One region of the Paenibacillus haidiansis genome, then DNA from elsewhere that is predicted to be linked to it. Evidence: riboswitches for the same ligand, from Rfam matches in the RefSeq annotation. Region 1 holds a riboswitch; each other region holds the start of a gene.

Region 1 (4,366 bases):
GACGAATGAGCAAAAATAAAACTCCACGGCGCTTCCCGCAGCAGGGAAACCGTGGAGTTTTGCGTTTATTTATTTCAAATCGGCCGTATCCAGGCTTTCTCCCGGTTTAAGCGCATGCCCGACGATTCCCGATTTTTGCAGCGCGGCGGCAAAGGCGTCGCCGTTCTGGGCAATGCCGCCGAAAGTATTGTAATGGACGGGAACGACATGCTTCGGATGGAGCCATTCCGCGGCGGTCAGCGCGTCTTCGGGCCCCATGGTGAAGAAATCGCCGATCGGCAGGAAGGCGAGGTCGATCGGGCGGCGGTCTCCGATCAGCTTCATATCGCTGAACAAGGCGGTATCCCCGGCATGGTATACGACGAACCCGCCAAGGTCGAGCACGATTCCGGCGGCCACGCCCAGATAGATGTTCGTTCCGTCAACCTGTACCGAAGAGCTGTGCAGCGCGGGGGTGAACGTCAATTTGCCGAACGGGAAATTGAACGATCCGCCCAAATTCATGCCGACGGTCTTCAGGCCCTTGGCGGCGAAAAAGTCGGCCAGCTCCACGATCGCGACGATCGTAGCCCCGGTCCGCCGGGCGATCGCTTCGGCATCGCCGATATGATCGGAATGTCCATGGGTGAGCAAAATGTAATCCGCCCGGATGTCTTCGGCTTGAACCGCGGCCGCCGGATTTCCCGTCAGAAACGGGTCGATGATCAGCCTGACATCGCCGGTATCGATGTGCACGGAAGCATGTCCCAAAAAAGTAAGCTTCATTAATGATCACTCCTATGGCAATTTATGCGTTTCCATTCTATTATATCGGTATAGACTCCTTAAGTCATATGTTGATGGGTTGAAAAGAAAGTGAAAATAATCACGTACCAAGGAGGAAAGGTATGACATCTGCATTATTGGACCGACTTAAAGAAGAGAAGATCGTCGCCATTTTGCGCGGCGTACCGAAGGAACGGGGGGATGCCGTCGCCGGGGCGCTGTCGAGAGGCGGTATCGTTTTCACGGAAGTTACAATGAATACGGAAGGCGCTCTGGACATGATCTACAGCTGGCGCGAGAAATTCGGCGAGCGGATGCGGATCGGAGCTGGAACGGTTCTCGACCTCGGGGCGGCGAAAGAGGCGGTCAGAGCGGGGGCAGAGTATCTGATTTCTCCTCACCTCGACGAGAAAGTCGTGGATTACGCGCTTGCGCAGGGCATCGGCGTGTTTCCCGGGGCGATGACGCCCACGGAAATCATCGCGGCCTGGAAGGCGGGAGCGACGGCCGTCAAGCTGTTCCCGATGGCGACGCTGGGGGTTGGATATTTGCGGGAGGTCCGCGCCTCTCTGAGCCATATCCCTATGCTCGCAACAGGCGGCGTACGTCTGGATAACATCCGCGAGTTTCTGTCCGCCGGAGCGACGGCCGTAGGACTCGGCGGGTACTTGGTGAACCCGGCCCTGGTTAGAGAAGGGCGGTACGAGACGATCGTGCAGAATGCGGCGGATTTGGTTCGGGCCGTAAAATCGTATAATGAAGTGACAGCCTAAAGCGAAATGAAATTCAAAGTATCAACGAGCTATATCGCGATTTAAAGAGATCGAATTCCATGAAAGCGCAATGAATTCGATTTATCGGCCATCGGGTGCGGCTTTTTGACGGTGGTATGACTTTACAGTAACTCCGGCCGGAGTTATGATTCAATCCATGATAACAAATAAACACCATCTGGATCGCTGAATTTCCCGGTAAGGGAAAACGGGGGAACCACCAAACACGATGCCTGCGGTTGGATGAACATTTTCACCATAAGCGGCCGTGTATTTCGTTCACTTCTTCAATGTGAGAGTTGAAGCGGGGACGAAATTGGGGTGAATCCCGGACGGAAAGCCATGGATCTTTCGTCCGGGTAGGGCGACTCTCACCGCCCGAATCCGACAGCTAACTTCGTAAGCGTGGATGGAGAGAGGATGAGTGACTGCGACCGCAACCATTACCGGCCACAGAGCGCTTCTATGCCTCTGTGGTTTCTTATTGCCTAAAATGAAAATAAAATGAAACATTTTTGCAATAACAAGCATTTTTTCGCTGAATTCCGAGTTTTTCGGAAACGGGGGAACCACCGAAACCAGGGGCCCGAACATATGGGCCAAGATGTTTCATTGGGGTGAATCGCCGGGAAGGCTATCGTCTTCCGGCGTAGGGCGACTCTCACGCCCGAATCCGGCAGCTAACCTCGCAAGCGTAAGGAGAGAAGCAACCGCCATAAAGCTGACCACGGCTTATTTTGCCGTGCGTCGAAGCCGCTTGGAAGGGTTCTTCCTTTCCTGCGGCTTTTTTTGCGCCTTGCTCTCCACATTGAAGGAGGAAGAATCGTGGAGGATGATTGTATACTCGTGGCCGCTCCGAACAGGGCCGGCCGGAATTTTGCACTGCTGCTTGTTTCCCGTGGGCGGAAGGTTGTCGTTCTGGTCAACAACAAAGCCGACGAACAGCAGGCCGGGAAGCTTGGCGCAACCGGAATCATCCGGGTAAAAACGGATGAGGAAAAAACTTGGGTGATCCCTGAATATGCGTTTAAATGCGCCTTTATTTTTGAAACGAGCTTGACTTTGACCTGCAGGTATTTGCAATTATGCCGCCGGTGGACGACCGGGCCGGTAATCGTCATTTCGCCGCACCGCCATCCGCGGATGATATACAAGGGGCTGGGAGCCACCTATATCATCCACTCCGCCACAGGCGAGGTGGGATTTCTGGCGAACGGCCTTCCGGATAACGAAGAGGAGTAGGGAGAACTGTCATGCTGAAAATCTATATGATTTCGGAAAGAGAGGGAACACGCCATGATGGTGGTCGGCATCGTTATACTGTTTTTGTTTCTGTATCTCGTCTATGCCTTGCTTCATCCGGAGAAATTTTGACTTAACCTTTTAGTCCAATACTTGAGGGGGATCCCGATGGATTTTTTGCAAATGCTCATAGTAATCGGAGTGATCGTCCTACTGGTGAAGCCGGTAGGCACTTATTTATATTATGTTTTTTCAGGAGAACCGAATCGGACCGACAAAATATTCGGCGGAATTGAACGATTTATTTATAAAGTGGCGGGATACAAACGCCTCGAAGGAATGAGCTGGAAAAAATACGGATTCAGTCTGATAGCGACCAACCTCGCGCTGATCGCGGTCAGTTATTTGATTTTGCGGATACAGCAGGTTCTGCCGCTGAATTCGAACAAGATGGAAGCGATGGAGCCGACGCTGGCGTTCAATACGGTCATCAGCTTTATGACGAATACGAACCTGCAGCATTACAGCGGGGAATCGGCGCTGTCCTATTTCTCGCAAATGGCGGTCATCACGATGATGATGTTTACCTCGGCCGCGACCGGCTTGTCCGCGGCGATGGCTTTCATCCGCGGGTTGACCCGGCGGGGGAGCACGGTCGGCAATTTTTTTGAGGATTTGGTTAAAGCGCATGTTCGCGTCTTTCTGCCCGCCGCTTTACTCGTCACTTTAGTACTCGTGGCGCTGCAGGTCCCGCAGACGCTGGACCCGACGCTGACGGTGCAAACGCTGGAAGGCGCTGTGCAGAAGATTGCGGTGGGGCCGGTCGCTTCATTGGAATCGATCAAGCATCTCGGCACGAACGGCGGCGGATTTTTCGGCGTCAACTCGGCCCATCCGTTTGAGAATCCGAACGGGCTGACCAACGCCGTCGAAATATGGTCGATGTGGGTTTTTGGCGCCGCCCTGCCGTATACGTTCGGGCTGTTCGCCAAGAACAAAAAACAAGGCTGGGTCATTTTCTCGGCGATGATGATTCTGTTCCTGGTCTTCCTATCCACGGTTTACTTCTCCGAAAAAGCGGGGAACCCGGCGCTGGAAGTGCTCGATATCGACGCCTCGCAGGGAAGCATGGAAGGGAAGGAAGTCCGTTTCGGCATCGCCGGCTCTTCATTGTTTACAACGGTCACGACGGCGGCCACGACAGGGTCGGTCAACAATATGCACGATACGCTGACGCCGCTCGGCGGGCTCGCCGCGCTGGCGCAAATGATGCTGAACGTCGTTTTCGGCGGCAAAGGCGTCGGGTTAATGAACATGATCATGTATGCCATCCTTGGCGTATTTATCTGCGGTCTGATGGTCGGGCGCACTCCGGAATTTATGGGGCGCAAGATCGAAGCGAAGGAAATGAAGCTGATTGCGATCGCGATTTTGGTCCACCCGTTTATCATTCTGGTGCCGACCGCGGTCAGTCTGATCACCGATTTGGGGTACAGCGCGGTTACAAACCCGGGATTCCACGGATTAACCCAGGTGCTGTACGAATATACTTCATCGGCCGCGAACAACGGGTCCGGCTTTGAAGG
Region 2 (4,366 bases), on a different contig from region 1:
GAATAGGGCATGGTAAAATATTATATTGGAAGAACAGTCAGCGGTATCGCATGAAATGGCGCATCAAAGAATAGAATAAACAGATGCCGGAACCGAACCTTTAACGATTGTCTTGAATTCGCTTAACCTCAGAATTACATAGGAGTGGAAGTTTTGAAGAACGGGGAGGAAGAAAAATGCCGTTTACACCACAAGAAGTAGAAGCGCATTTGGAAAAGCTGGAGGGCTGGGAGCTGGAGGAAGGCCGCTGGATCATCCGGAAATACACCTTCTCCAACTTTATGAAAGGGATTGCGTTCGTCGACGAGGTGGCAGCTATTTCGGAAGCATTTAATCACCACCCTTTTATTACCATTGACCATAAAACGGTGACGCTTCGCTTGACCTCTTGGGAGGAAGGTGGAATAACGGCCGTAGATATCAAGGAAGCGCAGCAATATAATGAGGCTTTCGAGAAAAACCGCACGGCCGGTTAATTCCCGAAGAAACGGAAATACGCCCGTCCGGACCGATTCGATCGGTACCGGGCGGGCGTGTTTTGCTTCAATCGCTATTTCTTTTCCGAAAGATACAAGGCCACGTTGGCGATCTCGTCTTCCTTCAATTTATCCTTGAAGGACGGCATGACGCCCCCTTTGCCTTTGGTGATGATGCTGTACAATTGATCGGACGACAGTTCGGATCCGATTTTTTGCAGATTAGGACCGGCCCCGCCCTGCAATTGATCCCCGTGACAGGCGATGCAATTCGCTTTGACTGTGGCTTCGGCTTGCTCTGCATTTAATGTAACTTCAGGCATTTGCGGCTTTTCTTCCTGGGCTACCTGTTCCCGGCCGGGCAATGTAAACATTAACACGACTGCGAAGATGCATGCCACGGCGAGTATTCCGCTCATGATCCACTTCTGCATTCCAATCGTCCCTCCTATGTAAGCTACCCCTCCATTATAGCGGAACATGTTGGCCGATCATAGCGTTTGTGACAAAAAAAGTAATGATTTATTGTAATTTACGCAAAAAACAGCAGTTTAATGTGTGATTGTTCATAGACGGATGAAGAATGTTATTCTGCAGCAGTCGGGATACCCCGAAAAACCATGCAATAAAAAGGCTTGGAAATGCCGCCGGGCGTCATTTTTTCGTACAGATCGGTGATGACGAAGCCGGCCTTTTGGTACGCCCGAATTGCCCGGGTATTCCAGGTCAGCACCTCCAGATCGATCACGTCCTGCGGTTTCCGCCGTCTGGCCTCCTCCACGATGGTGAGCACAAATGATTTCCCCAAGCCGTGGCCGCATAAATCGGGCCGCATGCCAATACCGAGGCGCGTAACCCCCTCCATGGGAAAGTACTGGGCAAATCCGGCAAGTTCGCCCTGTTCGTTCAGCAAGGAAACGTACTGCTGGGCTCTTAAGGTAGGGTTGCCGAACTCGACATCGAGCGCTTTCATTTGTTCCCAAGGGAGCCAGCTATAAATATCATACGGAGAATCGTAATGCCAGGTACAGATATCCGCGCCGTGGCTTTCTTCCATAGGGACGATCCGGAATGGGGGGATTGTTTTTTCCATCTGTCTTCGCCTCCTTAAACGATAGGAATGCATAGGCTATTCAATGTGACTGGCTCAAGTTCTTTTTAACCTCACTCTAAACGTAATTTCTTTGCTTGTAAAGGCTTGAAGCCCACGAACCCGAGAGGATAAGGGAAGAAAAATTTCTTGGGTTTGCTGAAATTTCCGTTTAGCTTTTCTCCGGACGGGGTAAATTTTGGATATAACGAGGATTGGATGTAGGAGTGCGGTGGAACACGGACAGCAAAAAAATAAATCTTTATCTACATGTAACCTTTGATACCGGTCCTTCGTTAAATGGGTAGTGGCAGCAAAAAAAAAGACCGCGGACGATTCCGGCCAGAATCGCTCACGGTCCAACGGGTTTTAAGGTGTAGGGTCTCCAGCTTTGAGGGGTAATCAGGATTCGGCGGCAAAGGTGCTATAGCCCCAATTGCTCAGAATTCTTTTTGCCCCTACATAGCGCGTCTTATAGTAGCTGTTGTCCAAATTATCGATATTGATTCCTTTGGAAGACGAGGCATGGGCGAATTTCCCGTCGCCGACATAAATGCCGACATGGGAGATGCCGCTGCCGGAAGTGTTGAAGAATACCAGGTCGCCCTCTCTCAGTTGGCTTTTGGCCACCGGAGTGCCCTGCTTGTACTGGGCTGTGGATACACGGGCGAGGTCGACACCGAATTTCTGGAACACGTATCTGGTAAATCCGGAACAATCGAAGCCCGCGGTAGTGACGCCTCCGTATTTATAAGGCGTGCCGATCACGGAATTAACTACGGTGTCCAATGTGCTGTCGGCAAAAGCGCTTCCGGTTCCCATCGTGAACAGGATGGCCAAACTCGTCGCTGCTGCAGCAAACGTCTTTCTCAAGATATAAAACTCCTTCCAAGGCCTGCGAGGTTAGCTTAAGGATTCGGTTGAAGGTTCCCTATGATCCTTGGATAACGGATCAATTCACCCAAAGTGGTTCCCCCGTTTCCCGGGTGTCGGGAATTCGGCTGTTCTTGTTGATTGCACCCGAAAAAACACGACATGATCAAAATGATTACAAATACGACAATAATAATTACAAAGTTGTTACCATTTACTTTGGTTATTTTACCAAACCTCTTCATGTATTGGCAAGCCGATTGCGGCCTTTTTTGCTAAATAGGTTAATTTGAACTGTTTTAAGCGGTCACCACAACTATTTAGTAGGAAAGGGTTCCTAATCCTCACCCGTATAAAATGAAAAAGACCCGCGAGATCCTGGTTAAAGAATCTCTACGGGCCCTTGCTTATCCGTTCAAAAATGTTACCTTACGATTCACTGGTAACTTCATCATATTTGTCGGAGCTCATGATCCGCTTGGCGCCGACATAGCGTTCGACGTAATACTTTTCGCTTAATTTGCTGATGACTACACCCTTGGAGGTGGAGGCATGAGCAAACTCGCCGTCGCCGACGTAGATGCCGACGTGGGAAATGCCTTTGCCTGAGGTGTTGAAGAACACCAGGTCGCCGGCAATCAATTCATCCTTGGACACTTCGGTTCCCATTTTGTATTGGGAAGCCGATTGATGCGGCAATTCAATGCCGATCTTTGCGAAGACGTACATCGTAAATCCGGAACAATCAAAGCCTGAAGTCGTCGTTCCGCCCGATTTGTAATCGGAACCCAAAGCCGGTTCGATGGCGCTGTTCAATTTGGAATCCGCGAAAGCGCTACCAGTTCCGATGGAAAATACAATTGCAAGGCTTACTGCCGCTGCGGTTAGCTGTTTCTTCAAGAATATGCTCCTTCCAATGCCTACGAGGTTAGCTTAAGGATTCGGTTGAAGGTCCCCTATGATCCCTCCGTTGCGAGATCAATTCACCCAAAGTGGTTCCCCCGTTCCCCGTTAAGGGAATTCGGCTGTAATTTACGTTTTATTCTTACAAATTCGACACCCGGCATAATACGCTGCCAATGATGACAAAATAATAACAAAATCGTTACTGAAATTGTGCTGCTGTTATTGTAACAAAGGCAAGTATATTTTGGCAATGGTTAATTAGCAAGATTGAGAGGGATAAACGCACAAAAAGACCCCCGGAAAGCGCGGAGGCCTTGTGGCACAAGGAAAAATAAAAGTGAAAAAAATTTAACTTTTTTGTGTTTTGGTATACCATAGCTGGTATTGAGAGGTTAGCGTCCACACTTGCCATAGACTGCGGATAAAAGGATAGGATTGCTGTAATATTAGGGCCAAGAGTCCGGTCCAAATCCAAGAGACGGTGCCGAACAGGAGGAACAGTCCCGCTCCGGTGGCGCCCAGAATGAGTGAAATCGCGATGCCCGGCAGAAGATGTCTTAAGCTGAGCAGCAGTGAGGTCCAGAGTCCGGCCTTAAACAGATACCCGAACTGGGCGAACAACAGCAGTTGGCGGACAAGCCAGGCGTAAACCATCCAGCCCAGCAAAATCCCGCAACCGATCAGAACGGGGGCAAGGCGGCTGCCGGGTACGGCCAACCGGGGCAACAAGGCCTGGAGCTGCGGGAGGACCCAGAAGGAAGGCAGTGCCAGCAGCGCAAGCTCCAACAAATAAAAGAGTACGACGGGCTTCCAAAATTCCTTCATTCCCCGGAAAAAAGGAAGGCCGGAGCCCCGCTCCTCGGACGGCTTAAGGCCGTAGAGGATGCCGGCTTGAATGAGCGGCGACAACAGCAGCCGCAGAGCGATCATCGCGAGCAGCAGCCAGATGTATTGGTATACCGCCGGATTATGTCTAAGCTCGAACTGTCCTTCAAGCAAATATAATATCCGGCTCATCTCC
Region 3 (4,366 bases), on a different contig from region 1:
CCCAATTTCTCCAGGGCCCGGCCATGAAGGACGGATATCGCCTTGGCCACCACCGTCTTAATACCGATCTCCTTAAGCAGGATGGCGCTCAGAATACTCATTTGGATATCGTTGCCGATCGCCACAATGCCGCAGTCGAAATTCCGCACGCCGAGCGATTTCAGCACCTCTTCATCGGTGGCGTCCGCCACCACGGCATGGGTGAGCCGATCGCTCCATTCGTCGACCACTTCTTCATTGCGATCCACGCCAAGCACCTCATAACCGAGGTTCATCAGCTCAAGCGCCAGACTGGAGCCGAACCGCCCCAATCCGATCACTACAAACTGCTGTGTTTTCATCTTTCTTTTCCCCTTATCCTATAATCATTTTGCCTTCGGGATGTCTATACAATTCTTTACCCTTCTTCGGCCCAAGCGCATAAGCGAGCGTCAAGGGACCGAGCCGTCCGGCAAACATGGTGAAGCTGATAATGATTTTCCCCAGGACGGTGAGCTTACCCGTAAGCCCCATGGACAGCCCCACCGTGCCGAAGGCGGACGTCGTTTCGAACAGGATGCTGAGGAAGCTGGCATCCTCCGTCGTGGACAGCACCATCGCGACGGCAACGACCAGAAACAAAGCGAGCATCGTGATCGTGACCGCTTTGAAAATTCTTTCCTGGGCAAACCGGTAACGGAAAAGCACCAGGTCCGTGCGTCCGCGGATCATGGAGATCACCGCCCCGACCAGAATGGTAAATGTCGTCGTCTTGATCCCGCCCCCGGTGGAGCTAGGCGAAGCCCCGATGAACATCAGAATAATTATGAAGAACTGCGTGGCTTGACGAAGCCCGCCGATGTCCAGCGTATTGGCACCCGCCGTCCGCGGCGTGACCGACTGAAAGAGCGAGCCCCAGAATTTCCCGGACCAGCCCAGTGAGCCAAGTGACTTAGGGTTGGTGAATTCAAACACGAAAATTACCAGCGCGCCGATCACGATCAACGCGGCGGTCATCGACAGCACCACTTTGGAATGCAGCGACAGCTTGCGGCGTTTCCGGAATTCGATCAGGTCGGACAGAACGATAAAGCCCAACCCGCCCGAAACAATAAGGAATATCGCCACAAAATTGACAAGCGGATCACTGACATACTGCGTAAGGCTGCGATACTCGCCGAACAAATCGAAGCCCGCGTTGTTGAACATGGAGACACTATGGAAAACGCCGAAATACAGCGCCCGGCCAAACGGCATGTCGAACGACCAGCGGATCGCGAACAGCAGCGCGGCGCAGCTTTCGATGACGAGGGAATACATCAGCACTTTTTTGATCAGCCTAACGATGCCTTCCATTGTATTCTGGTTCATTGCTTCCTGCAGCAGCAGGCGCTCCTTGAGCGAGATTCTCCGTTTGAATACTAGGGCAAACAGCGTCGCCATCGTCATGAAGCCGAGGCCTCCGATCTGGATCAGCAGCATGATGACCACCTGTCCGAAGGTGGAGAAATAAGTTCCCGTATCCACGACGACCAGTCCGGTTACACAGGTTGCCGAGGTAGCCGTAAAGAACGCATCGACAAAAGGCAGCGACTCCCCGGTGGCGCTCGAAATCGGCAGCATCAGGAGCAGCGCCCCGGCGAGAATAATAAGCGCGAATCCCAGCACTAACACCTGGGGAGGAGAGAATTTGAACCATTTGGAAAGCAATGTTGTTCACCTCATTATCGGTTTGAAAAGCAAAAAGAAAAAAGCACTGGAAATCCAATGCCTTTAGATTGGTCCCTGCTGCAAAGGCCTACGAGGTTAGCTGACGGATTCGGGCTTGCACGGCTGCCCTATTCGCATCTTCACCAGGCCGAAGCCGGACGAATCAGCGAAATTCACCCCAAAAAATCGGTTCCCCCGTTTTCGGTTGAAATTCGGCCAAACTATTCATTTATCGCGATTATTTTAATTTCATCATTTTTCATTTCATTTTCGTCAAATGGATTATAAGCTTTATTTCCCCCCGCTACAAAGGTATTTTTGGATGAAAAACATCGATAATAACTGAAATCGGATGAAACAAGCGCAAAGGTGATCGCTTCTCTAAGCCATGCTTTTGTTTGCCGGAGTTATTGCGGTATTTCAAGAAAAGCCCCTCGTCTCTGGCGCAGAAATCCGCCCTGTGTTATCTTTACTGTGACATGGATACACCAAAATCATACCGTATTGCCAAAAAAATATTGTTTAAAGGAGTTTTTGCATGTATTCCGACCCACATCCAGAGCCGTACGGGCGCAGGCCAAAGACCCGGACCCTGTGGCTCCTCGCCGCGATAGGTTTCATCGTGTTTATCTGGGTGCAGCTTCTGCCCACCACCGATTCCGAATCATTGCAAGTTCAGCAGTCGACTCAGATCATCACCAAGGAGCAGGCCCGGGAATCCGCCGCCAAATTCGCGGCAACGGCGCTCGGCTACGCCGGCGATTTGGGGGAAGCTTTGGTTACCTACGATACCGACTCCGATGTTTACGGGTATTTGACCCGGGAAGATTTGATGGCGGATTTCTTGAAAAAATACGACAAACAGTTTCCTTACGACGTGTTCCAGGTCCGGTTTGAACATCCGGACGCGGAGACAAGCGCCTTGACGGTCGATGTTCATATGACGACGGGGAAGGTGGTCGGCTTTGAGAAAACCGGGGATTACGAGCTATCCGTCAGCTCGAGCTGGGAACAAATTCTCGAGCAGGCGAATCCGATCCTGTCGGCGCTGGGATTCGACGAAAATACGGAGATGGTCGTGGACGAGGTTCCAAACGGGCTGTTGCTTACGCTCTCCGGTTATACCGTCGGCGAAGCTCAGGCGGAAGTCGGCGTAACCTACGACGGGGGACGGGTTACCATGGTTGAAAGTTATTTTGACATACCGCAAAGCTATACGGATTATATCGATCGCCAGACCACGATCGCCAATTGGCTCACTTATGTCGGTTATGCGCTGATGACTTTTGTGCTCGGCATTCTCGCTATCGTGTACAGCGCCCTGAAAAGAATACATACTTCGTTCAAACGGGGCATTATCCTGGCTTCGGTATATTTCCTTATTTCCTTGGGCTCCGCGATCAATATGCTCCCTTATTTTGAAAAAGAGGGAATCAGCGGTCCGATTCTGATCTTTAGCATGTTCATCCAAGGCATCGTCACGCTGATCATGGCCGCGTCGATTTATTTCTCGCTGGTCGGCGGCGACGGGCTCTGGCGCGAACAGGGGATTGCTCTGTGGCCTCGCGCCAAAGAACAAGGGTACGGACGCCATGTGCTGTCCGCGGTTTGGGACGGCTACGCTTGGGCGCTTATCCTGCTCGGCGTCCAGTCGGTCATCTTTCTCGTGCTGGAAAATACGATCCATATGTGGTCCACCACGGACGATTCGCAATCGACCTACAATATGCTCTATCCCGCCTTGCTCCCGCTGCTGGCTTGGGTGGCGGGGATCGGCGAGGAAGCCGTATACCGGCTGTTCGGCATCCCGATGCTGAAGAAAATGTTCCGCAGCACGGTTGCGGCCAGCGTGATCACGACGCTGATCTGGGCGTTCGGGCACACGCTGTACCCGATCTACCCGGTCATCTCCCGCCCGATCGAGCTGCTGTTCATCGGCTTATTGTTCAGTTTCATTTTCCTGCGCTACGGCTTTATTACCGTCATGTTCGCCCACGTCATCTTCGATAGCCTGCTGATGTCGATCAGCGTGATGTTTACGGGCGGTGCGCTGAATATCGCGGCCGGCATCTTCTTTATCGCGCTGCCGGCGATCGTCGCATATGTCATCTATCTGTTCAATCCTCCGGGGAAGGAACGGCCGCCCGTTCCGCCGCAAAAAAAAGAAGAGCCGTTGTTCACGACTCCTCTTCCTCCCGGAGGGCATCTATAATTTGCTTGGCTAATTTGTCGCCAATGGAAAGAGGCCGGAAGTCTTCGACGGAGGCCTCTTTTATTTTTTTCAGCGAGCCGAAATGCTTAAGCAGCGCTTTCCGGCGCTTCTCCCCGATGCCGGGGATGGCATCGAGGCGCGAAGCGACCATCGATTTGCCGCGCTGCTCGCGGTGGAACGAGATGGCGAAGCGGTGCACCTCGTCCTGAATCCGCTGCAGCAAATAGAATTCCTGGCTGTCGCGGGGCAAATGGATCGGCTCCGGCGGATCGCCCACCATCAGTTGGGCGGTCCGGTGCTTGGCGTCCTTGACAAGGCCGCCCACCGGAATGAACAAGCCCAGCTCGTTCTCCAGAACGTCGACCGCCGCGGAGATTTGGCCTTTGCCGCCGTCGACGATGATCAGATCGGGCTGCGGCAGATTTTCCTTCAGCACCCGCTCGTATCTGCGGCGGATAACCTCGC

What was found. A riboswitch is a leader RNA that binds a small molecule or an ion and turns the genes downstream of it on or off. The one in region 1 is predicted to bind cyclic di-AMP.
Region 2: it holds a riboswitch for cyclic di-AMP, as region 1 does, so the genes downstream of both, V3851_RS24590 (C40 family peptidase) here and V3851_RS09155 (hypothetical protein) in region 1, are expected to answer to the same signal.
Region 3: it holds a riboswitch for cyclic di-AMP, as region 1 does, so the genes downstream of both, V3851_RS22165 (TrkH family potassium uptake protein) here and V3851_RS09155 (hypothetical protein) in region 1, are expected to answer to the same signal.

Annotation. Positions count from the first base shown of each region.
Region 1 covers NZ_JAZHPZ010000003.1:444,153-448,518, reverse strand. The annotation lists gene V3851_RS09165 (metal-dependent hydrolase) at 70-765, opposite strand; gene V3851_RS09160 (bifunctional 4-hydroxy-2-oxoglutarate aldolase/2-dehydro-3-deoxy-phosphogluconate aldolase) at 888-1,538, shown strand; cyclic di-AMP (ydaO/yuaA leader) riboswitch at 1,713-1,960, shown strand; cyclic di-AMP (ydaO/yuaA leader) riboswitch at 2,065-2,247, shown strand; gene V3851_RS09155 (hypothetical protein) at 2,364-2,780, shown strand; gene kdpF (K(+)-transporting ATPase subunit F) at 2,835-2,912, shown strand; gene kdpA (potassium-transporting ATPase subunit KdpA) at 2,949-4,366, shown strand, end outside.
Region 2 covers NZ_JAZHPZ010000021.1:17,064-21,429, forward strand. The annotation lists gene V3851_RS24575 (4a-hydroxytetrahydrobiopterin dehydratase) at 177-476, shown strand; gene V3851_RS24580 (c-type cytochrome) at 551-910, opposite strand; gene V3851_RS24585 (GNAT family N-acetyltransferase) at 1,063-1,569, opposite strand; gene V3851_RS24590 (C40 family peptidase) at 1,969-2,439, opposite strand; cyclic di-AMP (ydaO/yuaA leader) riboswitch at 2,444-2,579, opposite strand; gene V3851_RS24595 (C40 family peptidase) at 2,869-3,339, opposite strand; cyclic di-AMP (ydaO/yuaA leader) riboswitch at 3,342-3,476, opposite strand; gene V3851_RS24600 (hypothetical protein) at 3,694-4,366, opposite strand, start outside.
Region 3 covers NZ_JAZHPZ010000015.1:110,627-114,992, reverse strand. The annotation lists gene V3851_RS22170 (potassium channel family protein) at 1-341, opposite strand, end outside; gene V3851_RS22165 (TrkH family potassium uptake protein) at 355-1,689, opposite strand; cyclic di-AMP (ydaO/yuaA leader) riboswitch at 1,759-1,917, opposite strand; gene V3851_RS22160 (CPBP family intramembrane glutamic endopeptidase) at 2,228-3,901, shown strand; gene uvrC (excinuclease ABC subunit UvrC) at 3,867-4,366, opposite strand, start outside.